DNA from 4 places in the Kitasatospora sp. NPDC101155 genome. Region 2 is predicted to be linked to each of the others. Evidence: riboswitches for the same ligand, from Rfam matches in the RefSeq annotation. Region 2 holds a riboswitch; each other region holds the start of a gene.
What was found. A riboswitch is a leader RNA that binds a small molecule or an ion and turns the genes downstream of it on or off. The one in region 2 is predicted to bind magnesium.

Region 1 (7,408 bases), on a different contig from region 2:
CGGCGGCGTCGGCTTGCTCGGGCCGGGCCGGTGGCCCTGGGTCGGGCCGGTGGTGTGGAAGGCCAACGCGCTTCTCCTCTGAGGTGACTGTGCGGGCGTGCCGACGGCACGCCTCTGTCCGGGCACGCCGAAGAACGGCCGGGCGGGCCGCGGGATGAAGGTGGGCAGGGGACGTGGGCCGGCAGGCCGATTCCGGTGAGCAACCGGCTACGGCCGATTGACTTGGCTGTCCAGTGGGGCAGTTGATGCTGGGCGGCGGGTTACGGGGCGGGTGTCCGATCGCCGATCGCTTCGATGAACTCCAGGAGGTCGCCGGCCGGGTCCTGGCTGTAGAAGCGGCGTTGCGGCGGAAGGCTGTGGTCCCAGGCCACAGCGGCGCCGTGCTGGGCCAGCCGGGATGCGAGTTCGTCGATCGCGCTCACGCGCAGCCCTGGATGGACCTTGGTGGTCGGCCGGAAGCCGTCTTCGATGCCGAGGTACAGGCGGATGCGCCCGTCGTCGGCCGCGAACCAGCAGCCGCCACGACTCGCCAGGGACGGGGGCTTGGGGAGCTCGGCCATCCCGAGCACCCCCACGTAGAAGGCGCGCAGGGCCTCCTCTCTGCCGCTCGGCGCGGGCAGCTGGACATGGTCAAGAGCGGTGATCACGATTGGTCTTCCCCCTCGGGGTCGATGGACGAGCACAGGACGAGGCCGCGGTCGAAGCGGCGGACGGACACGACGCGGGCGGTCGGCGTCAGCGGTTGTCGCCGGGAGCGCGCTGGGTGCTTGGGCGTCGATGGGCGTGCCGCCGGGTGCCCTCGGGAGCGGTGACGCCGTGCCGGCGCGAACGCATCCGCACGGGCTCTGCGGCGGGGGCCTGAGCCGCGACGGCGTGCAGGACCGGGTGGTCGAGCGGGCTCGCGGCGAGGCGGCGGATGACACCGGCCAGCGCGGCGCGCAGACCGGTACGGGGCCTGGCGAGCGGCACGGGTACGTGGATCGCGGTGAAGACGGACATGGCGGATCACCTCCATCGGACCGGCTGCGGGCATGCCGAAGGCACACCGGGGCCGTGGGTCAGTGCCCCATGGCGGTCTGGACGACCTTGATGATGACCATGATCATCGCGAGCAGGAGGTAGGTGCGCAGGGCACCCATGCCGACCTTGCGGGTGGCGGACATGACCGGGCGCTCCAGGGTCTCCAGCGGGGGCATCCTCCAGTCCTCCCGACCGGTGCGGTCGATCGGGTCCTCCTTCGTGCCGCGGCGACCGAAGGTGAAGAAGTACCCGGCGACCAGCACGCCGACGACGCCGCAGGCGGCCATGATCCACAGGATCGTGCCCGCCGTGATGTCCGGCCAGACCACGGAGGCGGTCAGGATGAGCGAGAGGGTGACCAGGATGCCGACCACCGCGGCGGTGAACGCGTTGGTCTTCGGGCCGTTGACCCACGGGCCGAGGACGGCCTTGTCGTTGCAGAGCAGCAGCAGGAAGACGGTGGCGGAGGGCAGCAGCACGCCGGCGAGCACCTGGACGAACTGGGTCATCAGGCCCTGGGCGTAGTCGGTGGACAGCAGCGTGACCGTGGCGGCGACGACCACCACACCGGCGTAGATCGCGTAGAAGCCCTTGGCGCCCTTGACGCCGTGGTGCAGCGAGTGCTTGATGCCGAAGACGTCGCCGATGGCGTAGGCGGTGGACAGTGACACCGCGAAGGCGCCGATGATCGCGGCGTCCAGCAGGGCGATGGCGAACAGGACACCCGCGACCTCGCCGGCCTTGTCGGCGATGCCCTTGGCGACGCCGGCGGCGTCGGTGAAGTTGCCTGCGGCGTCGGTACCCGCGAAGGCCGCGGCGGTGAAGCCCATCATGGCGGCGGCGCCGACGACGACGATCACGATGCCGATCCACAGGTCGGCCTTCTCGTACTTCATGAACCGCGGGGTGATGCGCTTGTCGATGACGTACGACTGCTGGAAGAACAGCTGCCACGGGGCGATGGTGGTGCCGACGATCGAGATGATCAGCAGCATCACGGTGGACAGCTCGCCCGCGCCGCCCGGCATCTGCGGCACCACGAAGTCGTGGGCCATCTGCGAGGTCTTCGAGTGGACCATGAAGTAGATCGGCACCAGCAGCAGCGAGCCCACGCACAGCGTGACCGCCACGCGCTCGAAGCGCTGGAAGGAGCCGGTGAACGCCGAGGCGATGATCACCGCGGCGGCCAGGACCACCGAGAGTTCCTTGGGCAGGCCGAGGTAGCTGGCGGCCTGGGTGACCCCGATGAACTCGGTGACCAGGGTCAGCGCGTTGAGGAGGAACAGGTCGATGACGCTGAACGCGCCCCAGAACTTGCCGAAGCGCTCCAGGATCAGTCTCGCGTGGCCCACGCCGGTGACGGCGCCCAGTCTCAGCACCATCTCCTGGTTGATGTACAGCACCGGGACGAGGAGGAGCAGCGTCCACAGCAGCTGGGTGCCGTAGTTCTGGCCGGCCTGACCGTAGGTGGAGAAGGCGCCGGCGTCGTTGTCGCCGACCATGACGATCAGGCCGGGGCCGACGATCGCCAGCAGGATCTTCAGCTTCGCGGACAGGCCCTGGCGCGGGGCGTTGTCGTCGAGCTTGATGGTGCCGAGGGCACCCTTGATGTCGCCGACGTGGGCGTCGTCCAGCACCGCCGAGCGCGGGCCGGGAACCTTCGGGTCGAGTGTGGCGTTGATGGTCATGACGAGCCTCCCTTGGGCCCCAGGAACAGGACGGGGCAAGTTGAGGACACGCAGCAGCAATCCCCCTTGCGAGCAGGCGCGCCGCATCCGCCCGTGGCCGCGTGGGGCCACGCGGGCATGGCAAAGCCGCGTGCAGGCATGGCGCGACGTCGGACGTACGTGCAGGGAAGGTGGTTACCGCGTGCTGGTGAGGAACGAGCGCATGCGGGGGCAGGGGCAACTATGGCCCGGACTACTGCAGTCCATGTCTCGCCTCCTCCCGGTCGGACGCACCCCGTGGTGCGTGTCATCGACGCGGCAAGGAGCTCACCGGGCGCACGACGGCCACCGGCTCACCCCAACTCGTCAGAGCTTTGGCACTCCACGGCGTAATCCCCCTGTGGGGGAAGCCACTTGGGATCAACCCTTAACTCGGGAAGATCTGTCCTGAACCTGGGCGTCTCTCGACGTCGTCGGGTCAGTGGCCTGTGTCCGTGAAGACGCCTCACCGAACGAGGTGCCTCTTCAAACCTCGAGGAGCATAGACCCCTCGCCGGACAGAACTCGAACGCTTTGCCAAAGCTTGACGCCGCCGCCCGGACCGCTCGGGACCGGTGGCAGGCCTCCCGGCAGCGCACGCCCGGACCGGACAACTCCGTCCAGGAGAGCGGCGAACCGTGGACGTGCTGGCCCCGCATCAACCACACCTCACCCGTGACGCGGTCGGCCGGGTCGGGCTTCGCCTGGCGCGCCGTGAAGGCCTCGATACGCGCCGGTGTCGTCCGTCTGATCGTGCCGAGCGCGCCGACGATGACCCGTCAATTCCTCGAAGCCTCCGCACAACCCGGCTGCCGAGAACGCCCTGGTGGCGGCAGGCCTTTCGACGTAAGGACACGGGTTTGACGGTGGATCGGGCCGCGATTGACAGCGCGCCCCTCGTACGTTTCTACTGTTCGGGCGACTCCTCGTTCGGTGAGGCGTCTGCACGGATACAGGCCACTGACCCGACGACGTCGAGAGACGCCCAGGTTCAGGACAGGTCTCCTCGGCTTAAGGGGTGACCCCAAGTGGCTTCCGCCCACCCGGGCGGATCACGCCGTGCAGTGCCGAAGCTCTTACGTGAGAGGTGTCGTGACCCCTCGCGCAGCGGCGACCGCGCCTCCTGCGCACCGCACCGCCGGGCCTGGCTCTTCCCGATCCATGCCCGGTGGCGGGATCTGCTGCACCCAGAAGAACGAGACACCCGTCCATGCCCTTGACCGGCCCCGCCTCCGCCCGCCTCCGTGAGGCATCGCCGCCCCTCCTCCGGAAAGGCGCGTCGTACGGCCCGGCGACAGCGGGCTTCGCCAGGCCGTACGACGCGCACCTGCCGCTAGGCCAGCAGCAGCGCACCGTCCCACGGCAGCCCACCGAGTTCCTCGGCACCGCCGTCCAGATGGTCGAGCAGGGCGAGCGCGACACCGGCCGCCCCCTCCAGGAAGCCCGCCCGGTCATACCTGCGGACCTGCCGCTCCCCCTCGCCGTCGGCCGCGACGGCGCCGGGCGGGATCGAGCCGGGGAACGCGAATGCGGACTCCGGGTCGTAGGACGAAACGACTTCCTCGGCCAGCCCGGCGAGGCGCGCCAGCAGCGGCGCGTCGCCGCTGTCGCGGGCCACGCGGGCGGCGACCTGGAGCAGGCCCGCCGTCCCGTGGCAGAGCATGGGGTCGTGCAGGCCCCACCGCTCGCGGGGCCGGTCGAGCGCCGCGTGGACGGCGCGGACGGCCTCCGCCTCCCAGCCCGGCTCGCCGAACGCCCGGCCGGCCAGTTGCAGAGCCCTGGCGACGCCCGGCGATCCGTAGCACCAGGCGGTCCGGGTCGGGACGGCGTCGACGCCGGAGGGCAGATGGACGTGGTCGACGGCGATGGACGCCGGCCAGTCAGGGCCGGCCTGCTCGCCGTCGTGGCTGCGGTGCCCGAGTACCCACTCCGCGATCCGGCGCACGGCCTCGTCCGCGCCCGCCACGGCGACCCCTTCCCGGCGGGCGAGCGCCAGCAGGGCCAGCGGCCCGGGGATGCCGTGCGCCAGACCGAGGTTGAGGTGCCCCTCCGGGTACTGCTCGGCCACGACAGGCGAGGGCGGGCCGGGCACCCACCATCCGGGCAGCTCCCGGCCGCCGATCCGCAGCGGCCGGCTCAGCTCGACCAGGTACTCCAACACCTGGACCAGCAGCGGCCGTTGCTCCGGTCCGCAGGCCAACAGGTAGCGTCCGAGGCCGGTCAGACCGCCGATGACGTCGTACGCGGCCATCGCCGGCCCCTCCCGCCCCGCTGCCAGCCGCTCCCGCTCCAGCCCCAGCAGTGCCCGAACGCGCGCTTCCACCCGCCTGTCCACCGCGGCGAGCAGGCCCGCATAGTCCCCGGGACCCGCGACAGCGCTGCGGACCGCGAAGGCGAGCGCGGGCGCGCCGAGGTAGAGGCTGTCCGCCGCAGCCCCGCCGCCGGACCGGGACACGGCCGAAGACAGGTGTGCGTGGGTCACTTGGCGCCAGGCGCGGTCCCGGCGCGCCAGCCGCGCGTACAGCAGCGCGATGCCCACGTGGCCCTCGCCCAGCGACACGGCTGACCACGGGCTCCTCCCGGTCACCGGGTCGGCATTGCCCGGGGCCGACACGACCGCGGCGAGCCGCTCTGGATCGCGCAGCCGCTGTGCGACGGTCTCCACCGCCTCCTCCGCTGCCTGCTCGACGGCACCGGGGCCGCGGTTTTCCGCCATGGAATTCCTCATGTCACGTCCTTCTTCCGGGTCGTGGTTTCGGCATGCCCGAAAACACTTTGCCACAAATCTCGGAAGATTCCCCCAACAAGGCCCCGGTTGACGGATATCGAAAAGCCCTCTAGCGTCATTCACGAGCCGGGGAAGCCCGGCCGAAAATCAGCAATAATTACGCAAGGAGAAAACCATGAAGAACACCGTTATCAACGAAGCCGAGCTGCAGTTCGACGCCTTCGACCTGGACCTCCAGGAGACCTTCGGCCAGGGTGACGAGGCCGCCCAGGTGCAGCACCCCTCGCTGGGCACCTGCTTCTGCACCTTCTCGCACTGCCACTGATTCACCGGCTCAACAACCGCCCCGGGCTGGCTTTTCCGCCCGCCCGGGGCGGCATTCTCCACGTAATGCAGCACGATCGCTGCAGTATTCCAAGAGGGGTTTCACATGTCTGCAGCGGCACGTTCCAGCGGGAATACAGCGCCATTGTTCCGCTGCGCGGGCACCGCATTGCTGAGGGCACCGCTCCTCCCCCGAACCCGCCTCGAACCGACCTGGCTGGATTTCCCCGCCGACGATTGCCTCTCCGCCCACGTCGGACGGCTCGGCTCCGATCCCGAGCTTCACGCTGCGGTAGCCCTGGCCAGCCCCTCGCTTGCACGGCTCGTGGCAGAGCTGCGGGAAGGCCGGACGATCGAGCCGAAGCGCCTGCGCAAGGCCGTACTGTCACTGACCCGCTACCAGCTGCGGATGGCCGCCCGGCCCACCCCTTTCGGGCTGTTCTCCGGCGTCACCACCGCAGGCGTGTCGGACGTCCCGGGCTTCGCCAAGGCCCGGCTCGGCAGCGCCCACCGGGTGGCCGCCCGGCCGGACATGGGCTGGCTGACGGCGCTCCTCACCGCGTTGGAGACCAGGCCGGACACCCTGGCGGTCCTGCGGGTCGTCGTCAACGAGCTCGCTTTCGTCCGCGGTGACCGCCTCGTCCTGCCCTATGTGCCCGAACGCCACGGCGCCGAGCACGCGCCCGGACGCACTGTGGTCGAGGTATCCGTCCGCTGTACGCCCGCAGTCCGTGCGGTGCTGGACCTGGCGGGCGAGCCACTGCCGTACCCCGAGCTGGAACGGCAGCTCCTGGAGCGCTTCCCCGGCGTCCCGGAACAGCGGGTGGCCGACCTGCTCCGCCCGCTGGTCGAGCGGGAGTTCCTGCTCACCGACCTCCGCCCGCCCGCCACCGCCACCGACCCGCTCGCCCACGTGCTGGACCGCCTCCCAGCCGGTCCCGAGCGCGAGGAACTCGCCGCCGTCCACCGGGAGCTGGACCGCGCGCACCCCGGAACCGACTACTCGGCCGCGATCGAACGGATGCGGCGCCTGCACGAGGCGGATCGCCTGCTCCAGGTGGATCTGGCCCTGGACGCGGACGTGACGCTGCCCGCCGAGGTCGCCGCCGAGGCCCAACGCGCCGCCGAGGTGCTGTGGCGGGTTTCCCCGACCCGTACCGTGCCGCATCTGGCCCAGTACCACGGCGAGTTCGTCGAGCGGTACAGCACCGACCGGCTCGTCCCGCTCACCGAACTGCTCGACCCCGACCGCGGTCTCGGCGCCCCGGCCGGGTACCTGATGCCACCCAGCGAGCGCGAGAAGCCGGCACCGACCGGTCCCTCAGCCGAGGACGCCCTGCGGATCGAGCTGGCGCAGACCGCGATCATGACCGGTCGCGGTGAGGTCGTGCTGGACGACGCTCTGCTCACCCGGCTCTCCCCGGACACCACCCTGCCGCCACCCGCCTCACTGGAGCTGTACGCCCGCGTCCTGGCCGGCACGGCCGAGGACCTGACGGCCGGCCGGTTCCGGCTCTGGCTCACCCCGGGGAGCGGCGCGGACCACGCCGGAGCGACCGTCGGCAGGTTCTCCCACGTGCTGCCCGAGGCGGCGCAGCGGATCGCCTCGGCCTGCGGTGAGGCCGAGGCC
Region 2 (7,408 bases):
CGGGTGGATGTTGATGTTGAGGTCGCCACCACCGCCTCCGCCGTAGTAGCCGCCGCCTCCGCCGCCACCCGTCTGGAAGCCGCCGGGACCGCCGCCGTGGCCGCCGGTAGGTTCGGCAGGGGAGTTGCCGTCCGCCACTGTGGATCAGACCGTCCGGGCCGAGGCCGGGTCGTCGATCTGACACACCGTCGATTCACCCCGACGATGGGCGATTCGGGTCATTCAGCGGCCGCCGGGGTTCGGTCCGGCACGGCAGCGTTCAGCGCGGGAGCACCCAGTCCGGTCGCCAGGTCCCGGCGGCGTCGAGGCCGGTCGCCGTCGCGGCGAGGTGGGCGCGGAGGGCGGCCAGCGCCGGGTGGGGGTTGTCGCGGTGCCACAGGAGCGAGTGCGGGTAGACGGGCGTCGGGCCGGTCACCGGGATGCGGCGCAGGCCGTAGCGGGCGGGCCAGACCAGACGGATGTGCTCGCCCATGAAGGTGGCCAGGGCCGGGGTGTCGGCGACGGTCTCCAGCAGCGCGTCGGAGCCGAAGTTGGGGCCGGTCGCCTCGATGGTGAGGCCGAACTCGGCGACGAGGTCGTCGTAGTAGGCGGCCCACTCGGTACCGGGGGTGAGACCCGGCATCCAGATCCGGTGGCCGACGAGCTGGGCGACGGTCACCGACCGGGCACCCGCCAGCGCGTGGGCGGGGCCGGTGAGGAGCTGGAGCGACTCGTCGAGCACCCGGACGGACTCGATGTCCTCGGGAAGGGGCCGGCCGGGCGAGGCGACGGCGCGGAAGGACGCGTCGATCGCACCGGACCGGATGGACGCGACGGCCGTCTCGATGTCGAGCAGCATCACCACGTCGAGGTCGATCTCGGGGTGCGCGTGGTGGAAGCCGCGCATCAGGCCCGACCCCGCCCCACGAGAGGAGAGGATGTCGACGCGCAGCGGACGGCGGCCGGTACGCACGGACGCGACCGCGCGCTCGGCGACGCGCAGCAGCTCGCGCGCGTGGGGCAGGAACGCCTGCCCGTCGATGGTGAGCTCGGCGCCGCGGGGCGTGCGGGCGAACAGCCGAACACCGAGCTCGCGCTCCAGCGCGGCGATGCGCTTGGAGACGGCCTGCTGGGTGATCGAGAGGTCGGCGGAGGCCTTCTGGAACTGGCCCGCTTCCACGACGGCGGCGAAGGTGCGTACGGCTTCGAGGTCCACGCCGATCCACCTTAGGGCACAACGTCTGGTTGTGGCGCGGCGGCAGTACGGTTGTTTGACCTGCGGTTGTGCCGCTCGGTTAGCTCTCACCAGTCAACGTCGGTTTGTTCGGGTGGGACAGAGGGGCGCGCTGAGCATGGTGGGCAGGAGGCCGTTGGGCCGGGAGTTCGGCTGGCTGTGGGCGGCGTACGCGGTGAGCGCGTACGGGTCCGGGCTGGGGTTCGGGGCGTTGCCGCTGATCGCCGTGCTGGCGTTGCACGCCGGCCCGGCGGAGGTGTCCGCGCTGTCTGCGGTGGGGCCCGCGGTGGGCGCGCTGATCGCGGTGCCGCTCGCGCCGTGGGTGGAGTTCCGGCGCAAGCGCCCGGTCATGATCACCATGGATCTGGCCCGGTTCGCGGCCATGGCGACGATCCCACTCGCCTACGCCTTCGGCCTGCTCGGTTTCGTGCAGCTCCTCGTGGTCTCCGCCGTGGTCGCCGCCGCCAAGATCGCGTTCAACGCGGCCAGCGGCGCCTACCTCAAGGCCCTCGTCCGGCCGGACGACCTGCTGGTGGCCAACGCGCGCTTCGAGTCCACCAACTGGAGCTCCATCGCGGTCGGGCCACCGCTGGGCGGGGCGGCGATCGGGCTGTTCGGGCCGGTCGTCACCGTGGTGGCCGACGCGCTCAGCTACCTGCTCTCCGCGCTCGGCATCACCGCGATCCGCGGCCGGGAGGAGGCGCCGCAGCCCACCGGCAACGACCCGGTCCGGGCGGGCGCGGTACTCGACGGCTGGCGGCACATCATGGGCGAGCCCGGTCTGCGGGCGCTCTACCTCAACAACATGCTCGTCAGCGGTCTGATCATGGCCACCGAGCCGCTGCTGGCCGTGCTCCTCCTCGGCCAGCTCGGGTTCGCACCCTGGCAGTACGGCCTCGCCTTCGCCGCCCCCTGTCTCGGCGGACTCATCGGCTCCCGGCTGGCCCGCCGCGTGGTGGCCCGCTACGGCCGCGACCGGGTGTTCCGGACCGTGGGCACCCTGCGCGCCGTCTGGCTGATCGGCCTGGTCTTCGTCCGTCCCGGCGTCGTCGGACTCGTCACCGTGATGGCCGTCGAGCTGGCGATCATCATCAACATGAGCCTGTACACCCCGGTGCTCGCCACCTACCGGCTCGAACGCACGCCCAAGCACCTCGTCGCCCGCACCCTGTCGGCCTGGTCGATCGGCCAGCAGGTGTCCATCGCCGTCCTCACCGCGCTCGGCGGGCTGCTCGCCGACGTCACCGGCCCGCGCACCGCGCTCGCGGTCGCGGGGCTGCTCATCCTGGCCACCCCGTTCCTGCTCCCCCGGCGCGAGCACACCTCGCAACCGGACCTCGCGGCACGGGCCGGAACGGTCGCGTAGCCCCTCATGACGTCGCACCCCCGCACGAACTCGCACCCTCGCATGAAGGAGAACACTCGCGTGAGCACCGCCCCCGCACTCGACCCCGCGCACACCGCCCTGCTCGTCCTGGACTGCCAGCCCGCGGTCCTGGCCGCTCTGCCCGAGGGCGGGGACCGCGAGGCCCTGCTCGATCGTGTGGAAGCCGCCGTCGCCGACGTTCGCGCGGCGGGCGGCACCGTCGCCCACGTACGCGTCGGCTTCACCGAGGCCGACTGGGACGCGATCCCGGCCGCCAACAAGTCCTTCGGACCGCTGGCCCAGCACCGCGCCATGCACCACGAGGACCCGGCCGCCGCCGTACACGAGCGCCTGGCTCCCCGGGACGGCGACCTCGTCGTGCGCAAGACCCGCTTCGGCGCCCTGTCCACCACCGACCTCGACCGGCAGCTGCGCGAGCGCGGCATCACCACCCTGGTCGTCGCCGGCATCAGCACCGGCGGCGCCGTCCTGTCGACCGTCCTCGACGCCGCCGACCGCGACTACCGGCTCTACGTGCTGTCCGACGGCATCGCGGACCCGGACCCGGAAGTCCACGACGTCCTGCTCCACCGGGTCCTCCCCTCCCGGGCCCACCTCGTCGACACCGCCGCGCTGCCCGCCCTGCTCCGGGCCGGCTAGCCGGGACGCGCGGACGGGCCCGCTCGCACGCCGGTGCGAGCGGGCCCGTCCAGCCGGTCTCAGAGCTCGTCCGGCAGCTTGCCGATCAGCCAGCGCACGCTGTTGTCGCCGCCCAGCTGCGGGAAGTGCACCATGGCGGCGTCGCAGAGCCCCATCAGGTGCAGCTTCTTTCCGGTGGCGGGCAGTCGGTGGAACTCGAAGGTCGGACCGGCGTGCCGGAGGACGTCCGGATCGCCCTTCACCTGGGTGGCGACCAGCGGAGCAACCCCAGGGATGGCAGTTACTTTCCGTTGCCGAGAGACACGCAGAGTGCTAACGCATGTCGCGATCCGCCGGGCGCGCGAGGCGCACGCCGGGCGCACACCGGGCGGCGAGGACCGCCCGATCAGGTGAGACCGCCTCACCCGCCGAAGGAAGCCGGGCCCGCGCGTCGGCCGGATTCCCGGGCCCACGCGTCGGTCGGATTCCCGGGCCCACGCGTCGGTCGGATTCCCCGTCACCGGGGCCCGGCCATAAACTAGTTCGGCTCCCCGGCGGTCGCCGACCGAAGGGCGACAGTCCGCACCCGACCGTGCGCCGGGCGGCTCCCCCGCTGGTCAGCTCAGGGTCAAGCTCCGGTCAAGGATTACGCCGGAAGGGCGACAGCGTCCTATCCTGGGGCGGATTTGAACAGACACCTCGTTCGGTGAGGCGTCTTCACGGACACAGGCCACTGATCCCACCCGTCGAGAGACGCTCCGGATCAGGACAGGTCTCCCCGGCTCAAGGGGTGACCCCAAGTGGCTTCCCGTCGGTATCGACAGGGACACGCCGTGGAGTGCCAAAGCTCTGACGAGTGGGGGTGCACCGGGCGGTGACGTCGGTCTCCCCCTGCCGTGCCGCCGCGACCTCGATGCGCGGCCGAAATCGGGAGGAGGCGTGATGGACGGAAGTCCTGGCCATAGTCGGCCCAATCCGATGTCGTCCTCGCCGTCCTTCAGTCGTCCGAGGCGCCCCCTCCTTCCCTGACCGATCCGGTCCGCTCCGCCCTCCGGGCCGCCCCGGCCCGGGCGGCCCTGGCGCATGCCTGGAAGCGGTTCGCGCGGTCAGCGTCGGCGGTGGCGCGCCGCCGGGCGGCCCGATGCCCCGTCCTGCCGGGGCAAGGGGGTCCCCACCATGGCTGCCACCACCCTGCTCAACTCCGCCACCGCCCGGCTGCGCGACCGCACCGTCGCCGCCGAGCGCCGTACCGCCGTCACCCGGACCGTCCGGTCCTCGCTGGTCTCCGTCGCCGGGCTGGTCGGCGGGCCGGTCGCCAACCAGGCCGGGGAAGAGGTGGGCCGGGTCGTCGACGTGGTCGCGCGCCTCTACGGCACGGAGCCGTACCCGCCGGTCACCGGGCTGATCATCCGGATAGGCCGCCGCCGCACCTTCATCGCCGCCGACGCCGTCGACCGGATCATGACGGGGCAGGTCCGGCTGCGCACCGCCCGTCTGGACCTGCGCGAGTTCAACCGCCGCCCCGGCGAGGTGCTGCTTGCCCGGGACGTGCTGGACCACCAGCTCGTCGACGTCGACGGCGTCCAGGTCACCCGCGCCGCCGACCTCTACCTGGCCCCGCTGGCCGCCCGGACCGTCCTGGTCGGGGTCGACGTCTCGCTGCCCACCCTGCTGCGCCGGCTCGGCCCGCGCCGCTGGCAGATCCGCCCCACCCCGGAGCGCGTCCTGGACTGGCAGTCCGTCGCCCCGTTCGGCGAGCAGGCCACCCACGGGCCGGCCGAGGTGCGGCTGCGCGCCTCCCGCTCCGCGCTGCACCGGCTGCGCCCGGCCGACCTCGCCGACATCCTGGAGGACCTCGGCCGGCACGAACGCCAGCAGCTGCTGGGCTGGCTGGAGCCGGAGCACGCCGCGGACGCGCTGGAGGAGATGGAGCCCGCCGAGCTGGAGAACCTGCTGCGCGAGGTGCCGCCCGAGCACGCCGCCCGGCTCGTCGACGAGATGGAGCCGGACGAGGCCGCCGACGCCCTGCGCGACCTCGCGCCCGGCGAGCGCGAGACCCTGCTGGCCCGGATGCCCGAGCCCGAGGCGGCCGAGCTGCGCTCCCTGCTCACCCACCGGGAGGGCACCGCCGGCGGCGCGATGACCACCCTGCTGGTCACCGCCGGCCCCGCGCACACCGTCGCCGAGGTACGGGCGGAGCTCGCCGCCCAGGCCGAGCACCGCACCGACATCGACGCGGTCACCGTGCTGGACGACCAGGGCCGGCTGCTCGCCGACATCCCGCTGTTCGACCTGGCGGTGGCCGAGGACACCTCGGTGATCGGCGACCTGGTCGCCTGGCTGGACCAGTTCGGCCCGCCGGTGACCGTCCGGCCCGACACCCGCCTCGCCGAGGCCGCCGACCAACTGGTCGCGGCCCGGGCCACCTCCCTGCTCGTGGTCGACGACTCCGACTGCCCCCTCGGCCGGGTCCTGGCCGACGACATCCTCGACTCGCTGCTGCCCGAGCGCGGGCGCCTGCACTTCCGGAGGCTCCTCAAGTGACCCGCGACCTCGACACCCTCGACGCCGGTCCGGACGCCGCCGCGGCGCCCGTGCCGTCCGCCCCGGGGCGCCCCGGCTGCCGCAAGGGCCTGCGCCGACTGGCCGCGATCGCGATGGTGGCCGGCCCCGGACTGGTCGCCGCCAACGCCGGCAACGACGCCGCGGGCATCGCCACCTACGCCAGCGCCGGCTCCCAGTACGTCTACGGCACGCTGTTCTTCATGGTGCTGGTCACCGTCGCCCTGGTCATGGTGCAGGAGATGGCCGTCCGGCTCGGCGCCCACACCGGCAAGGGTCTGGGCGCGCTGATCCGCGAGCAGTTCAGCCTGCGGCTGACCGCCCTCGCGGTGTTCTGCCTGCTGCTGGCCAACACCGGCCTGGTGGTCAGCGAGTTCGCCGGGATCGGCGCCGCGTTCGAACTGCTCGGCGTGCCCAAGTGGGCGGTCATCCCGCCGTCCGCCGTGCTGCTCTGGTCGCTGGTGCTGTTCGGCTCGTACAAGTGGGCCGAGCGGATCTTCCTGGTGATGTCGCTGGCGTTCTTCGCCTACCCGGTCGCCATGGTCCTCGGCCACCCGGACTGGGGACAGGTCGGCCAGCACCTGGTCATCCCGCACGTGGAGGCCAGCAAGGACTTCATCCTGCTGGCCGTCGCCCTGATCGGCACCACCGTCAGCCCGTACATGCAGTTCTACGCCGCCGCCGGCGTGGTCGACCGCGGCGCCAAGCCCGCCGACTACAAGCTGATCCGGGCCGACGCCGTCCTCGGCGCGGTGTTCGCCTGTGTGATCAGCCTGACCATCATCATCGCCACCGCCGCCGCGATCGGCGGCACCGGCCCGCTGGAGTCCGCCGCGCAGGCCGCCGAGGCGCTCAAGCCCGTCGCCGGGCACGGCGCCGAGCTGCTGTTCGCCTTCGGGCTGCTGGGCGCCTCCGCCCTGGCCGGCGCGGTGGTGCCGCTCTCGGCGAGCTACGCCATCGGCGAGGCCGCCGGCGTCGAGCGCTCCGTCTCCCGCAGCTTCCGTGACGCCCCGCTGTTCCTCGGGGTGTTCACCGCGCAGATCGTCCTCGGCGCGGTCGTCGCGATGACCCCGGTGGACGTCATCCAGCTGCTGATCGGCACCCAGGTCCTGCAGGGCCTGATCAGCCCGATCGTCCTGGTCTATCTCCTGGTCCTCACCAACCGCCGCTCCGTCCTCGGCGACGCGGCCAACACCCCCCGCTACCGCGTGGCCGCCACCGTCGTGGTGGTCGGGGTGGCCGTCATGTCGACGATCCTGCTCATCCAGACCGTCCTCGGCTGGTTCGGCATCGGCTGACGCCCTCCCCCGCGGGCCCGCCACGACGGCCCCCGATGACCGACGGCCCCGTCGTCGGACATCGGGGGCCGTCGGTCGTCACCGCCCGCGGGAGAGGTCGCGGGCAATGAGCTCGGCCAGTTCGGGACCGTGCTCGTACGCGAGGGGCGCGAGGTCGGGCGGGAGCCCCGCGTAGGCGGCGGCCAGCTGCTGCCGGTACGGGTTCCGGGCCGTGCGCCGGGCCTGTCCCGCGGGTCCTTGCCGGGCCCGTAGGACAGGCCCAGGGGCTACTGGGCGGTGGTGATGGTCAGGTAGGAGGAGGCGATCTCGGCGCCCTGGCCCCAGAGCCGG
Region 3 (7,408 bases), on a different contig from region 2:
CGACGCCGATCAGTGCGCCGCAGGCGACGCCGGTGGCGAGCCGGACCAGGAACTCGACGGTGGTCAGGGTGTGCACGACGGCACCTCCTCCAGAGGAATCACGGGGAACGCGGGAAAAGGAAACGAACGGGTGGCGAGCCGCTGCCCACCACCCGTCCGTACGGGCTTCGATCGGTGGCTCAGTGGTTCAGCGCGGTCTGCACGATCTTGATGATGACCATGACCATCGCGATCAGCAGGTAGGTGCGCAGGGCGCCCATGCCGATCTTGCGGGCGGTGGACATCACCGGGCGGCTCAGCGTCTCCAGCGGGGGCATCCGCCAGTTCTCCCGGTCCGTGCGGTCGATCGGGTCCTCCTTGGTGCCGCGGCGGCCGAAGGTGAAGAAGTACCCGGCGACGAGCACACCCGCCACGCCGCAGCCGGCCATGATCCACAGGATCGCGTCCGAGCTGATGTCCGGCCAGACCACGGCCGCGGTCAGGATCAGCGACAGCATGACCAGCACGCCGACCACCGCCGAGGTGAAGGCGTTGGTCTTCGGCCCGTTGCGCCAGGGGCCGAGCACGGCCTTGTCGTTGCAGAGCAGCAGCAGGAAGACCGTCGCGGAAGGCAGCAGCACGCCGGCCAGCACCTGCACGAACTGGGTCATCAGGCCCTGCATGTAGTCGTTCGACAGCAGGGTGATCGCCGCGGCGACCACCACCAGGCCGGCGTAGACCGCGTAGAAGCCCTTGGCGCCCTTGACCCCGCGGTGCAGCGAGTGCTTGATGCCGAAGACGTCGCCGATGGCGTAGGCGGTGGACAGGGACACCGCGAAGGCGCCGATGATCGAGGCGTCCAGCAGCGCGATGGCGAACAGCACGCCCACCAGGTGGCCGGCCTTGTCCTCCAGGCCCTTGGCCACGGCGGCCGCGTCGGAGAACTGGCCGAAGCCGTCGGTGCCCGCGAAGGCGGCGGCGGTGAAGCCGATCATCGCGGCGGCGCCGATGATCACGATCGCGATGCCGATCCACAGGTCGACCTTCTCGTACTTCATGAAACGCGGCGTGATCCGCTTGTCGATGACGTACGACTGCTGGAAGAACAGCTGCCACGGGGCGACGGTGGTGCCCACGATCGAGACGATGACGAGCATGACGGCCGCGAGCTGGCCGGAACCGCCCGGCATCTGCGGCACCACGAAGTCGTGGGTCATCTGCGAGGTCTTGGGGTGGACCATGAAGTAGATCGGCACCAGCAGCAGCGAGCCCACGCACAGGGCGATGGCGACGCGCTCGAAGCGCTGGAAGGAGCCGGTGAAGGCCGAGGCGATGATGATCGCCGCCGCCAGGATGACCGAGGCGACCTTGGGCAGGCCCAGGTACCCGGCCGCCAGCGTGACGCCGATGAACTCGGTGACCAGGGTCAGCGCGTTCAGCAGGAACAGGTCGATGACGCTGAACGCGCCCCAGAACTTGCCGAACCGCTCCAGGATGAGGCGGGCGTGGCCGACGCCGGTGACGGCGCCCAGGCGCAGCACCATCTCCTGGTTGACGTAGAGCACCGGGATCAGCAGGGCCAGCGTCCACAGCAGCTGGGTGCCGTAGTTCTGGCCGGCCTGGCCGTAGGTGGAGAAGGCGCCGGCGTCGTTGTCGCCGACCATCACGATCAGGCCGGGGCCGACGATCGCCAGCAGCGTCTTGAGCTTCGCGGACAGACCCTGGCGCGGGGCGTTGTCGTCCAGCTTGATGGTGCCGAGCGCGCCCCTGATGTCGCCGACGTGGGCGTCGTCGAGCACGGCGGACTGGGCGGTGGGAGCGGTGGGGACCGTGGAAACCTTCGGGTCCAGCATCACGTTGGTCATGGCGGGGCCTCCCTGCCCCCTTCCTGGAGGGGGCGACAGGGGGCACGCAGCAGCGATCCTCCCTGCGAGCGCACGGCATCCGCTCCACACGGCGACGCTGAGCGGCGGCGGCCGTACGGGCATGAGGATGCGTCAGGCGGCTTGCGTCCAGGCATGGTTGAGCGCGGGACGAAGCACCGGGTGAACGCGCAGGGAAGGTTGTTACCGCGTGCCGGAGGTGTTCGAGAGCATGCGGGGGCAGGGGCAACTGTGGCCCGGACTAGGACAGTCCATGTCTCCCACCTCCTCCCGGTCGGGGGCGCACCGTCTGTGCGCCGCATCACGACACGGCAAGGAGCACACCGGCCCCGAATGGACCGGTACACCCCAACTCGTCAGAGCTTTGGCACTCCACGGCGTGTCCAGCCTGCCTGGCCGGAAGCCACTTGGGGTCAACCCTTAAGTCGGGAAGACCTGTCCTGAACCTGGGCGTCTCTCGACGTCGTCGGGTCAGTGGCCTGTGTCCGTGAAGACGCCTCACCGAACGAGGTGCCTTTTCAAACCTCCCCAAGCATAGACCCGCCACGAACGGCCCAATCACGTTTTCGGCCGATCCGCTACACCTTTGTAGAACCTTGACCAAGCGCACTCCCTTCACCCTCTCGCGCCCGGCACCCGCCGTAGCATGGGCCGCGTTCCAGCGGGCGAAGGGCGCCGGCGGTCGGTTCGGCAAGGGAGACCACGGCGGTGCTACGGGGGTTCGGCGATCTGGAGGCCGAGATCATGGACCGGCTCTGGTCCTGGGGCCGTCCGGCCACGGTGCGCGAGGTGGTCGACGACCTCCAGCGGCAGCGGCCGGTCGCGTACACCACGGTGACCACCGTCGCCGACATCCTGCACACCAAGGGCTGGCTGCGCCGGGACAAGGTCGGCCGCGCCTGGGTGTACGAACCGACCTGCACCCGCGAGGTGTACACCGCCGAGCTGATGCACCAGGCGCTGGAGACCACCCCGGACCGGGCCGGCGCGCTGCTGCGCTTCGTCGACCGGATCAGCGGGGACGAGGCCTCCGCCCTGCTCGCCGCCCTCGAACAGGTCAAGGCCCGGGACGCCGAGTGACGCTCGCCCTGCTCGGCCTCTACCTGGCCGTGACCGGCGTCCTGCTGCCCCGCCGGCTGGCCGGCTCCACCCGGCTCCAAACCCGTCCGACCCTGGGCGCGGCGCTGTGGCTGGCGTTGATGGCCTCCTTCACCGTCGCCCTGGTGCTCGCCGCGCACCACGCGCTGGAGCCCGCCGCCCACGAGCCGGCCGGGCTGCTCGGACTGCTCCCCCACCTCGAACCGGCCGGGCCGGTCGTGCCGCACACCCATGGCTGGTGGCTGCCGGCCGCAGCCGGGGCGCTGCTCGCCCTCGCGCTGGCCGCGGTCGGCGCCCGGGCCGGGCGGGCCCGGCGGCGGCACCGGGCGGTGCTGGACGTGGTCGCCGTACGGGACCGGCGCTGGGGCGCGCTGGTGCTGGAGCACGCCCACCCGACGATCTACTGCCTGCCCGGGCGTCGCTCCCGGGTCGTGCTGTCGCGCGGGGCGCTGCGACTGCTCGACGAGCGGCAGCTCGCCGCGGCCGTCGCGCACGAGCACGGGCACATCCGCGGCCGCCACCACCTGTTCCGGCTGCCCGCCGACACCTTCGCGCTGCTGCTCGGGCCGCTGCCGCTGGCCCGGCTGGGGCGCTCCGAGGTGGCGCTGCTGCTGGAGATGGCGGCGGACGACGCGGCGCTGGCGAAGGTGTCGCGGGGCGAACTGGCCTCGGCGCTCTGCGCGTTGGCCACGTCCGGTCCGGCTCCGGGTGGGTCCCTGGGGGCGGCGTCCACCGGGGTGCTGACCCGGGTCCGTCGGCTGGCGCGGCCCGGCGGCGGCCGGCGGCGCCAACTGGCCGGGTGGCTGGCGGTGTCGGCACTGCCGGTGCTGCCGTACCTGCTGGCCTGCGCGCCGCACCCGTAGGTCGTTCCACCAGTACCCAGCGGCGGCGCAGGTACGCCCCAGCCTTCTCGCGTCTCGGCGGCGACCGGGACTACCGCCGCGGGCGCCCGGGTGATCGCGGCCGACGCTGTCGGAGCGCCCGGGTGATCGCGGTCGGCGCTGTCGGAGCGCCCGGCCACCCTCTGGGCAACGTTTCGACCGGTCCGCTCAGTTGAGGCCGCTTCCGGCCGGACGGAACGTCCTCCGATCGTTCTGCGGCCCCACCCCGACGGCCGCGCGCAGGGGTTGACGGGGCCGCCGGGGCGGAAGGGTTTACGGGCGGACGGCGCCGACGTAGGGCATGGCGTCGATGGGGAGGACCTCGACGTTCTTGCCGGTGCGGGGGGCGTGGATCATCTTGCCGTCGCCGATGTAGATGCCGACGTGGTGGATGTCGCCGTAGAAGAAGACCAGGTCGCCGGGCTGAAGGTCGGCGCGGGCGACGCGGGGGCCGTCGTTCCACTGGTCCTGGGACATCCGGGAGAGCTTGACGCCCGCCGCGCGGTAGGCGGCGCCGGTGAGGCCGGAGCAGTCGAAGCTGCTGGGGCCGGTGGCGCCCCAGCCGTAGGGCTTGCCGAGCTGGGCGTAGGCGAAACCGACGATGGCGGCGGCGCGGCCGCCGGCGGGCGGGGCCGGGGCGTTCAGGTCGGGGCGCTGGGTGGAGCGGGAGGCCCGGTCGGCGGCGGCCGCCTTCTGGGCCTCGGCCCTGGCCTTCTCCGCGGACTGCTGGGCGTTGACCTTGGCGCGGTCCTCGGCGCTGAGCTTGTTGAGCATGGCCTGGGCCTGGGCGAGCTTGGCCTGGATCTGCTTCTTCCTCTCGGCGAGCTCGGTGCCGACGGAGTCCAGCTGGGCGAGGGTGGCGGTGGCCTCGGTGCGGTCCTGGTCGAGCTTGCGCTGCTCCTCCTGGGCCTGCTTGAGCAGGGCCGTCTGGGTGTCGGCGACCTGGTTCTGCGCCGAGACGCGCTCCAGGTAGGCGGCCGGGTCGGAGTCGAGCATCAGCTGGACGGACGGGTCGATGCCGTTGCTGCGGTACTGGTCGGCGGCCACCCCGCCGAGCCGGGTGCGCAGTTCGTTCATCGCCTCCTGGCCGCGGGCGACCTTCTCCTGGATCTTGTTGGCGTCGCCCTGGAGCTTCTGCTGCTTGCCCTGGAAGCCGTTGTACTGCTCGATGGCCTGCTCGGCCTCCTCATTGAGCTTGTCCACCTGCTCCTTGACGGTGGCGAGGCTCGGGGCGGGCTCGGCATGGGCGGTGCCGGAGGCGAGCACCGCGCCGCCGGCCATGGCCGTGGTGAGGACCGCCAGGCGGGCCCGGCTCGGGGGGCTGGGCTTGCGGCGCTTTCCCATCGCGGTGGGATCTCCTTCGGGGGACGCAAAGGGGACGACGAAGAGCGGGCAGGGGCGTACGGGGGATGCCGCCCCTGCCCGCCTTCTTCGAAGTAACTTAATAGATGAGTGGCGGGGTTCCGCAATCCCCCATCCGGGCACTGCCGGGCGATCGATCGCGTACCGTGGCACCGGCGTTGCGTCACCCGTCACGCCACCCCGTGACACCTGCCTTGACACCCGTTCTGACACTCGTCACCCAGCGGAGTGCTAAAGCTTCGCCAAATCGAGAACAAGGTCACACACGCCTCCCCTCTTGCGGGTATGCAAACGGGCGCTAACCTGCGGACATGAAGGTCCCGCCCGAAGGGCTCCCCCTCGCTGCCGAGTTCCCGGCCGCGCACCGTGAGCAGTGGCAGCAGCTCGTCGAGGGCGTGCTGCGCAAGTCCGGTGCCCAGCCCGAGGACGGCGCCGCCGCCGAGCGGGCGCTCAGCACCGCACTCCAGGACGGCCTGCGCGCCCGCCCGCTGTACACCGCCGAGGACAGTTCGGCCGAGCCCGGCTACCCCGGCTTCCCGCCGTTCGTCCGCGGCGGGCGGCCGCAGGGCTCCGCCGTCGCCGGGTGGGACGTTCGGCAGCGGCACGCCGACCCCGACCGGCGGCGCACCAACGAGGCGGTCCTCGCGGACCTGGAGAACGGCGTCGGCTCGCTCTGGCTGGAGCTGGGCGCCGCGGGCCTGCCGGTGACGGCCCTGCCCGAGGCGCTCGCCGGCGTGTACCTGGACCTGGCCGCCGTGGCGCTCGACGCCGGCCCCGAATTCGCCGACGCCGCCGAGCAGTTGTTCAAACTGTACGAGGAGCACGAGGTCTCCCCCGCCTCCGCCGCCGGCAACCTCGGCGCCGACCCGCTCGGCCTCCAGGCCCGCACCGGCGACGCCGCCCGCACCGACGCGCTGCTCGCCGCGGCCACCGCGCTGGCCGCCCGCTGCGCCGCCGACCACCCGAACGTCCGGGCCCTCACCGTCGACGCCCTGCCGTACCACGAGGCCGGCGCCTCCCCCGCCCAGGAGCTGGGCTGCTCGCTGGCCACCGGCGTCGCCTACCTGCGCGCGCTGACCGCCGCCGGGCTGTCGGTGGACGAGGCGCTCGGCCAGCTGGAGTTTCGCTACGCCGCGGACACCGACCAGTTCCTGACCATCGCCAAGTTCCGTGCCGCGCGCCGCCTGTGGGCTCGCGTGGCCGAGGTGTCCGGCGCCTCCGCCGAGGCCTCGGCGCAGCGCCAGCACGCCGTCACCTCCCGGGTGATGATGACCGCCCGCGACCCGTGGGTGAACATGCTGCGCACCACCATCGCCTGCCTGGCCGCCGGGGTCGGCGGCGCCGACGCCGTCACCGTGCTGCCCTTCGACAGCGCGCTCGGCCTGCCGGACGCCTTCGCCCGCCGGATCGCCCGCAACACCCAGTCGATCCTGCTGGAGGAGTCCCACCTGTCCCGGGTGATCGACCCGGCCGGCGGCTCCTGGTACGTCGAGCAGCTGGGCGAGGAGCTGGCGCGGGCCGCCTGGGCCTGGTTCCAGGAGATCGAGCGGGCCGGCGGCCAGCGCGGCGCCCTGGAGTCCGGTCTCATCGACGAGCGGATCGCCGCGACCTGGGCGGAGCGGTCCGGGAAGCTCGCCAAGCGGCGCGAACCCGTCACCGGCGTCAGCGAGTTCCCGCACCTGGACGAGCAGCCGCTGGTCCGCGAGCCGGCCCCGGCCGGGCACGCCGGCGGCCTGCCGCAGGTCCGCCGCGCCGAGGCGTACGAGGCGCTGCGCGACCGCTCGGACGCGGTGCTCGCCGCCACCGGCGAGCGGCCGAAGCTGTTCCTGGCCTCGATCGGCAGCGCCGCCGCGCACACCGCGCGCACCACCTTCGCGGCCAACCTGTTCCAGGCCGGCGGCATCGCGACCGGCTCGCACGAATCCCTCGACCCGGCGGCCTTCGCCGAGGCGTTCGCCGCCTCCGGCGCGACCGTCGCCTGCCTGTGCTCCAGCGACGCCCTGTACGCCGAGCACGCCGAGGCGGTCGCCGCCGCACTCCGGGCGGCCGGCGCCCAGCGGGTGCTGCTGGCCGGGCGGCTCGCCGAAGTGCCCGCCGGAGTGGACGAGTTCATCCACGCCGGCGGGGACGCGGTCGCCGTCCTGACCTCCCTGCTGGACCAGATCACCGGTGCGAGCAGCACCGACGAGAACGCCGACGAGGACG
Region 4 (7,408 bases), on a different contig from region 2:
GCCGAGGGGCGGCTGCTCTGCCTGCGCGAGGACGTGGGCCGGCACAACGCGGTGGACAAGGTGGTCGGCCACGCCCTGCGCGAGGGCCTGCTCCCGGCGCGCGGCACGGTGCTGATGGTCAGCGGCCGGGCCTCCTTCGAGCTGGTGCAGAAGGCCGTGATGGCGGGCGTCCCGATGCTCGCCGCCGTCTCCGCGCCCTCCTCGCTGGCGGTGGACCTGGCCGAGGAGAGCGGGCTGACCCTGGTCGGCTTCCTGCGCGGCGACTCGATGAACGTCTACACCCGCGCGGACCGCATCGACACCGACCGGCTCGACACCGACCGACCCGACCCGGCCCGCCTCGACCCTGCCCCCGTCGACCCTGCCCCCGTCGACCTGGTTCGACTCGACCCTGCCCGCCTCGGCCCCGCGCACAGCGGTACCGGCCGCACCGACCCCGTCCCGGTGGCCGAGTAGATGCTCTTCCGCCAGCTCGAGTACCTGGTCGCCCTCGCCCGCGAGCGCCACTTCGCCCGCGCCGCCCAGGCATGCCACGTCTCCCAGCCGGCCCTGTCCGAGGCCGTCCGCAAGCTGGAGGACGAGCTGAAGGTGCTGCTGGTGCGGCGCGGCCGGGCCTACGAGGGCCTCACCCCCGAGGGCGAACGGATCGTGCTGTGGGCGCAGCGCATCCTGGCCGACCGAAACGCCCTGCGGGACGAGGTGGACGCGCTGCGCACCGGGCTGAGCGGACGACTGCGGATCGGCGCCGTGCCGACCGCCTCGGGCGCCGTCTCGCTGCTCACCGGGCCACTCTGCGCCGCCCACCCGCTGGTGGCCGTGGAGCTGTCCACCAACCTGCGCTCCGAGGAACTGCTGCGCCAGGTACGGAACTTCGAGATCGACGCGGGCATCACCTACCTGCCCGGGCCTGGCTCCGCGGACCTGCGCGCCCTGCCGCTGTACGAGGAACGGTACGTCCTGCTGACCAGCCTGGCGGACGGGCCGGCCCGGCATCCGCGCGCCACCTGGGCGGAGGCCTCCCGGCTGCCGCTGTGCCTGCTGCACCCGGGCATGCAGGGCCGCCGGGTACTGGACGAGGTGTTCACGGGCCTCGGGCTGGAGCCGACGCCCCGGGTGGAGACCGACTCGGTGGCCTCGCTGTTCGCGCACGTGCGCACCGGTCACTGGGCCAGCGTGGTGCCGTACGCCTGGCTGCACGTGTTCGGCGTCCCGCCGGGGATGCAGGCCGTTCCGCTGGTGGAGCCGGTGCACAGCGCGCCGATCGGGTTGGTGATCGCCGCCCGGGAGCCGGGTTCGGTGATGGCCCGCGCGCTGCTAGAGGTGGCCCGGCGGACGGATGTCGCCGCCGTCCTGGGCAGCCTGCCGGGGGCGTAGCGGCTCGACGCGCGGGGCCCGGTCGACCGGCACGCCCACGGGAGTCAGTCCGAGGGCTGAGGCGTCCAGCGGTGCAGGCCCTTGCGGTCGTAGTAGCGGGTCATCGCGAAGCCGAAGGCCAGTGCGAGCACCAGGCCGACGACGATCATGATCCAGCCGCGGGCCAGCCCGGCGTCTCCCCGGGCGTCGAAGTAGAGGATCGCCCGGATGCCCGCGCTCAGCTGGCGCATCGGCTCGAAGATGCCGAGGAAGCGGTAGAACCCGGGCACGGCCTGGAGCGGGACGGTCGCCCCGGAGGAGGGCAGGGCCAGCGCGATGAAGACGAACATGGACACCAGCTGCCCGATCCCGCCGAACGCGGCGTTGATCGCCTGCACCCCGAGGCCGACGGCCACGCTCGCGCAGTAGCCGAACAGCCAGAGCATCGCCTGGTGCGGGGCGTCCATGCCGAGGATGCCGACCGTGCAGAGCAGCACCAGGGAGGCGGTGGGCAGCATGATCCCGGCCGTCATGACCATCTTGAGCAGCAGGGTCTGGGTGCGGTTGATCGGGACGGTCGGACGGCGGGTGTGCCAGGGGCCGATCTCGCTGTCGCTGTAGCCGAGCGCGCCGTCGACGCCGTTGTGGATGATGTTGCCGCCGATGAAGCCGGTCAGCACGGCCAGCAGGGCGTAGTAGAAGGCGCTCAGGCCGAGGCCGCTGTGGCCGCCGATCGGGTGGCCGACCCGGGCGGTGACGGCGATCGGGTCGGCGAGCAGCAGCCGGGCGGTGGCGCCGGTGTCCGGGCCCCGGGCGGTCGAGGCCGGTAGGGCGGCCAGCAGCTGTTTGCCGGTCGTGACCGAGGCCTGGTGGGCGGCGGTCTGGACGATCTGCGCGGCCATCGAGGCGCCGAGGCTGCCGAGGCCGGGGTTGGTGAGGACGGTCAGGGTGGGCCGTTCGGTGGCGCCGCCGGCGGCCAGCTTGGTGACGGTCGCGGTGAAGTCCTCCGGCACGAGCAGCGCGCCGTAGACCTTGCCGGAGGCGAGCAGGTCGCGGACGCCGGCGTCGTCGGTCTGCCGCCAGTCGACGGTGTCGTCGGGGGTTCCGGCCACCACCGCCCGGGTCAGCTCGGTTCCGAGGTTCACCGGGCGGCCGGGCGGCGGCGCGCCCTGATCGGCGTTCACCAGGGCGATCGGCAGCCGGTGCAGGTTCCCGTTCGGGTTGACGATGCCGCCCATGTAGAGCAGTGAGAGCACCACGGCCAGCAGGCCGCACAGGACGCTCGGGAAGAGCCACAGCTTGGGGTGCCGGGCGAGCGCCAGCGCCCTCGCCTGTCGGGGAGCCCCCTGGGAGCCTGTGGTCGCCATGCCACCCCTCGGGTCGTGGGCACTGCCTGGTGCCGCTGCGGGTACGGCGGGAAGTCGTTCCGTGGCGGCAGGGTGGTCAAACCCGCGCCACCCGGGCGGGTGGCTCCCCTTCACAAAGGTAAAGGTTCTACCAAGTGCGCAAGTATAGACCTCCGGCCGGTCTATGCTTCTGGAGGTTTGAAGAAGGCACCTCGTTCGGTGAGGCTTCTTCACGGACACAGGCCACTGATCCGACGACGTCGAGAGACGCCCAGGGTTAGGACAGATCTTCCCGACCTAAGGGTTGATCCGAAGTGGCTTCCGGCCCAAGGGGGTTGGACACGCCGTGGAGTGCCAAAGCTCTGACGAGTTGGGGTGAGCCGGCGGTCGCTTCGCGCGCCGGCGAACTCCTTGCCGCGTCGATGACACGCACCACGGGGTGCGTCGACCGGGAGGAGGCGAGAGACATGGATTGCAGTAGTCCGGGCCACAGTAGCCCCTACCTCCGCCTGTCCTCGTACACCCCGTACACCTCTGGCACGCGGTAACAACCTTCCCTGCGCGTACATCCGACGACGCATCAGCACTGAGCACCACGCACGCGGCTCCGCCGTGCCCGAACGGGCGCGCACCGCCGCGCGCCGACGCGCCGTGCCCGCACGCAGGGGGGACTGCTGCCGCGTGCCCCCAACCGCCCCACCTGTCAGGGGCCCACGGGAGGAACGCCATGACCACCAACGCCACACTCGACTCGAAGGTTCCGCCGCAGCGTTCGGCGGTACTTGACGACGCCCACGTCGGCGACATCAAGGGTGCGCTCGGCACCATCAAGCTCGATGACGACGCACCACGCCAGGGTCTTTCAGCAAGACTCAAGACCCTGCTCGCGATCGTCGGCCCCGGCCTGATCGTGATGGTCGGCGACAACGACGCCGGCGCCTTCTCCACCTACGGCCAGGCCGGCCAGAACTACGGCACCCAGCTGCTGTGGACGCTGGCCCTGCTGATCCCGGTGCTCTACGTCAACCAGGAGATGGTGCTGCGCCTGGGCGCCGTCACCGGCGTCGGCCACGCCCGCCTCATCCTGGAGCGCTTCGGCAAGTTCTGGGGCGCGTTCAGCGTCATCGACCTCTTCCTGCTGAACGCGCTGACCCTGGTCACCGAGTTCATCGGCGTGACACTCGCGGCCGGGTACCTGGGCCTGCCCAAGGTCGCCTCGGTGGTGCTGGCGGCGGCGGTCATCATCGCCTCTGCCTTCACCGGCTCCTTCCAGCGCTTCGAGCGGGTCGCGGTGACGCTGTGCGTCGGCTCGCTGCTGCTGGTGCCGATCTACTTCATGGTCCACCCCAAGACCTCGCAGATGGCCCACGACTTCGTGGTGCCGCAGATGCCGGGCGCCTCGGGTGAGCTCGCGACCGTCATGCTGCTGATCGTCTCCATCGTCGGCACCACCGTCGCCCCCTGGCAGCTGTTCTTCCAGCAGTCGTACGTCATCGACAAGCGCATCACCCCGCGCTTCATGAAGTACGAGAAGGCCGACCTGTGGATCGGCATCGCGATCGTGATCATCGGCGCCTCCGCCATGATGGGCCTCTGCGCCGCCGCCTTCGACGGCACCGACGGCTTCGGCAACTTCACCGACGCGGCCGGCATCGCCAAGGGCCTGGAGGACAAGGCCGGACACCTGGTGGGCGTGCTGTTCGCCATCGCGCTGCTGGACGCCTCGATCATCGGTGCCTTCGCGGTGTCGCTGTCCACCGCCTACGCCATCGGCGACGTCTTCGGCATCAAGCACTCGCTGCACCGCGGGGTCAAGGGCGCCAAGGGCTTCTACGGCATCTACGCCGGCGTGGTCGTGGTGGCCGCGGCGATCACCCTGCTGTCCACCGACTACGCCCAGGGCCTGATGACCCAGTTCGTCCAGGTGCTGGCCGGTGTGCTGCTGCCCTCCGCCACGGTCTTCCTGCTGCTGCTCTGCAACGACAAGGCCGTACTCGGCCCCTGGCGCAACGGCCCCAAGACCAACGCCTTCACCTCCGCCGTGGTCGGCATCCTGGTCATGCTGTCGCTGATCCTGACCGCCGCCGTGGTCTGGCCTGACATCAGCTCCGACGCGCTCCTGTGGATCATGGCCGGCTGCGGTGTGGCGGGCGTGCTGGTCGCCGGGTACTTCTTCACCTTCGGCCGCCGCGGCACCAAGGAGGACCCGATCGACCGCACCGGTCGGGAGAGCTGGCGGATGCCCCCGCTGGAGACGCTGGAGCGGCCGGTCATGTCCACCGCCCGCAAGATCGGCATGGGCGCCCTGCGCACCTACCTGCTGATCGCGATGGTCATGGTCATCATCAAGATCGTCCAGACCGCCCTGAGCCACTGACCCGGACGCCGGGGGCGGCGCCTCGAAATGAGCCCCGCCGCCCCCGGCCCCGACCCGGAACCCTCAACCACCCCGCACCAGGGGGAAGGAAGGGAGTACGGCCATGCGCACCACCCCCCTGCTCCACCACTGCCCGAGCGTCCGCCTCGCCCTGTACGACGGCGTCGAGCGCGCCTACCGCCTCGACGACCCCGGCGCCTGCCCCCACTCGGGCACGCCCAACAGCCCGGCCTCCGCGTACGAGCCGCGCGTCCACCTGGCCTACCTGCTCGCCCGCCAGGGGCACCGCCCGGACTGGCTCGCCGCCTTCGCGGACCTCCCGCCGGCCGCCGCGCACCGCCTCGCCCACGCCGCCGCCCATCACCGGGCCGCCACCGCGACCGCTGCCTGAGTCTTCATCGATTACCGCGCACATCGGCGCACTTGCTCATTTTTCATTGTCCCGTCACGGAGGTGACCTGCCATGTCCATCGTTGCCGCGTTCCAGCCCGCCCTTCCGTCCACCGACCCCGGCCGACTGCGCGCCGCCCTCGCCGCGGTGGGCCGACGCCTGGCAGCGAGCCCGCTGGACAACCCCGTCCTGCAGGCCGTCGCCGGGCCGGCCGCGACCGTGCCGAGCGGCCGCCCGTTGCCGATGCGGTCCAGCTGGCGGACCGTCACCGCCCCGAACGGGACGGCCCGGCTGGAAGCCTCCTGGCACCCGGGCCTCTGACCCACCACTTCCCCGACTCGTTTCGACCCGACGAAGGAGCTCCGCCATGGCCGTGCGCTACCCCAGGCTCGAAGCCATCTTCTCGGACCACGCCGCCGCCCCCGCCGTCCCGGCACCGGTGCGGCACCTGCGCCCCGCACCGGCCGCACCGGCCGCACCGGCCGCCACGCGCCCCGTCATCAGCCCGGACCCCGGACTGGTGGTCGACCCCGATCAGCGCACCGTCACCGTCGACGGCCAGCAGCTCGACCTGCCGTACCTGGAGTTCGAACTGCTCGCGCACCTGGTCGGCAACCCGCTGCGGGTGCACTCCCGCCGCCAGCTGATGGAGGCGGTCTGGGGCCGGCCGGACACCGGCGACACCCGCACCATCGCCACCCACATAGCCCGGATCCGCCGCAAGCTCGGCCCCGGCCACCGGGAGGCGATCGCCACCGTCCGGCAGATCGGCTACAAGTACGACCCCCGGCTGGTCCGCGCCGCCTGAGGCCGCCCGAGCCGGCAGCCGCACCCACCGCACCACCGAAGGAGGACGCCGCACATGACCAGAACCGCCCTGTTCCCCGGGACCGGCAGAGGGACCGCCCTGTGCGGCGTCCTCCTCCTGCTCGTCCTCCAGACCGCCGCCCTCGCCCTCGCCCCGGCCCCGCTGCGGCCCTTCCTGTCCGGCGTGCTCATCGGCGCCGCGACGGCCGGGCTGCTGCTCGCCCTGCTGCTGGCCCAGAGCCGGCGGGCGGGCCGGCCGGCCGCCGAGCGGGTCGCCGCCGGGGCCGGAGACGACGACACCCAGTGGTTCAGCGCCCGCTCGCTGGAGGGCTTCCCGATGGAGCAGGTCCGCCCGCTCCTGCTCTCCGCCGACGCCCCGGGGCTGAACCGGCTCTACACCGCCTGGGTGTTCGCCACCCACGGGCACGACCCCCAGTGGATCGCCCGCCACCTGGACCTGCCCACCCCGACCGCCCGGCTGCTGGTAGCCGCGGCCCGGAGCCACGCCACGTCCGTTCCGACCTCGTCCGACAGGAGGCCGCATTGATCACGGCCCTCGACCACGTCCAGCTCTCCGCCCCACCCGGCAGCGAGGCCCTGTTGCGCGCCTTCTACGGCGACGTGCTGCAGATGGCGGAGATCCCCAAGCCCCAGCCGCTCACCGGGCGCGGCGGCTGCTGGTTCGCCGCCGACGGCGGCCGGGTGCGGCTCTACCTCGGCATCGAGGAGCGCTTCCGCCCCAGCACCAAGGCCCACCCGGGGATGGCGGTCTGCGAGATCGACGAGTTCGCGGTCCGGCTCGCGGAACTCGGCGCCCAGGTGGTCTGGGACGAGAGCCTGCCGCCCCGGCGCCGCTTCTACACCACCGACCCGGTCGGCAACCTGCTGGAGTTCGTCGAGGCGGCGGCCTGACCGGCCGGTCCGGCACCGGTCCATTTGCATACGGACGTCGGCAGGGAGCAGACTGCCCGGGTTTGTGCGCCGGAGGTCCGTCATGTCCTTGCTGAAGTCCGCCCCGGGCCTGTCCCGGGGCCCGCTGCCGCCCCGGGCCGCGCGCCGCCGGACCCGGACGGTCTGGGTGGACGCGGTGGTGGCGGCCGCCGTGCTGGTCCTGCTCTACCTGGCGCTGCGGGT

Region 1: it holds a riboswitch for magnesium, as region 2 does, so the genes downstream of both, ACIRYZ_RS41020 (NRAMP family divalent metal transporter) here and ACIRYZ_RS12605 (magnesium transporter MgtE N-terminal domain-containing protein) in region 2, are expected to answer to the same signal.
Region 3: it holds a riboswitch for magnesium, as region 2 does, so the genes downstream of both, ACIRYZ_RS07715 (NRAMP family divalent metal transporter) here and ACIRYZ_RS12605 (magnesium transporter MgtE N-terminal domain-containing protein) in region 2, are expected to answer to the same signal.
Region 4: it holds a riboswitch for magnesium, as region 2 does, so the genes downstream of both, ACIRYZ_RS31970 (NRAMP family divalent metal transporter) here and ACIRYZ_RS12605 (magnesium transporter MgtE N-terminal domain-containing protein) in region 2, are expected to answer to the same signal.

Annotation. Positions count from the first base shown of each region.
Region 1 covers NZ_JBIWPN010000059.1:28,175-35,582, forward strand. Annotated here, with positions in the region: gene ACIRYZ_RS41005 (NRAMP family divalent metal transporter) at 1-66, opposite strand, end outside; gene ACIRYZ_RS41010 (VOC family protein) at 261-647, opposite strand; gene ACIRYZ_RS41015 (hypothetical protein) at 736-999, opposite strand; gene ACIRYZ_RS41020 (NRAMP family divalent metal transporter) at 1,059-2,708, opposite strand; M-box (ykoK) riboswitch at 3,038-3,211, opposite strand; M-box (ykoK) riboswitch at 3,645-3,820, shown strand; gene ACIRYZ_RS41025 (lanthionine synthetase C family protein) at 4,060-5,454, opposite strand; gene ACIRYZ_RS41030 (hypothetical protein) at 5,630-5,779, shown strand; gene ACIRYZ_RS41035 (lantibiotic dehydratase) at 5,885-7,408, shown strand, end outside.
Region 2 covers NZ_JBIWPN010000007.1:9,410-16,817, forward strand. Annotated here, with positions in the region: gene ACIRYZ_RS12580 (Ig-like domain-containing protein) at 1-138, opposite strand, end outside; gene ACIRYZ_RS12585 (LysR family transcriptional regulator) at 260-1,195, opposite strand; gene ACIRYZ_RS12590 (MFS transporter) at 1,332-2,579, shown strand; gene ACIRYZ_RS12595 (cysteine hydrolase) at 2,640-3,239, shown strand; gene ACIRYZ_RS12600 (hypothetical protein) at 3,299-3,481, opposite strand; M-box (ykoK) riboswitch at 3,910-4,087, shown strand; gene ACIRYZ_RS12605 (magnesium transporter MgtE N-terminal domain-containing protein) at 4,395-5,762, shown strand; gene ACIRYZ_RS12610 (NRAMP family divalent metal transporter) at 5,759-7,078, shown strand; gene ACIRYZ_RS12615 (DUF6081 family protein) at 7,345-7,408, opposite strand, start outside.
Region 3 covers NZ_JBIWPN010000004.1:213,781-221,188, reverse strand. Annotated here, with positions in the region: gene ACIRYZ_RS07720 (MgtC/SapB family protein) at 1-76, opposite strand, end outside; gene ACIRYZ_RS07715 (NRAMP family divalent metal transporter) at 180-1,844, opposite strand; M-box (ykoK) riboswitch at 2,203-2,379, opposite strand; gene ACIRYZ_RS07710 (BlaI/MecI/CopY family transcriptional regulator) at 2,607-2,942, shown strand; gene ACIRYZ_RS07705 (M56 family metallopeptidase) at 2,939-3,823, shown strand; gene ACIRYZ_RS07700 (NlpC/P60 family protein) at 4,115-5,185, opposite strand; gene ACIRYZ_RS07695 (methylmalonyl-CoA mutase family protein) at 5,515-7,408, shown strand, end outside.
Region 4 covers NZ_JBIWPN010000029.1:21,536-28,943, forward strand. Annotated here, with positions in the region: partial or broken gene fdhD (formate dehydrogenase accessory sulfurtransferase FdhD) at 1-297, shown strand, start outside; gene ACIRYZ_RS31960 (LysR family transcriptional regulator) at 457-1,374, shown strand; gene ACIRYZ_RS31965 (YhgE/Pip domain-containing protein) at 1,419-2,720, opposite strand; M-box (ykoK) riboswitch at 2,904-3,081, shown strand; gene ACIRYZ_RS31970 (NRAMP family divalent metal transporter) at 3,427-5,076, shown strand; gene ACIRYZ_RS31975 (hypothetical protein) at 5,180-5,467, shown strand; gene ACIRYZ_RS31980 (hypothetical protein) at 5,540-5,788, shown strand; gene ACIRYZ_RS31985 (winged helix-turn-helix domain-containing protein) at 5,835-6,275, shown strand; gene ACIRYZ_RS31990 (hypothetical protein) at 6,330-6,821, shown strand; gene ACIRYZ_RS31995 (glyoxalase) at 6,818-7,186, shown strand; gene ACIRYZ_RS32000 (ABC transporter permease) at 7,269-7,408, shown strand, end outside.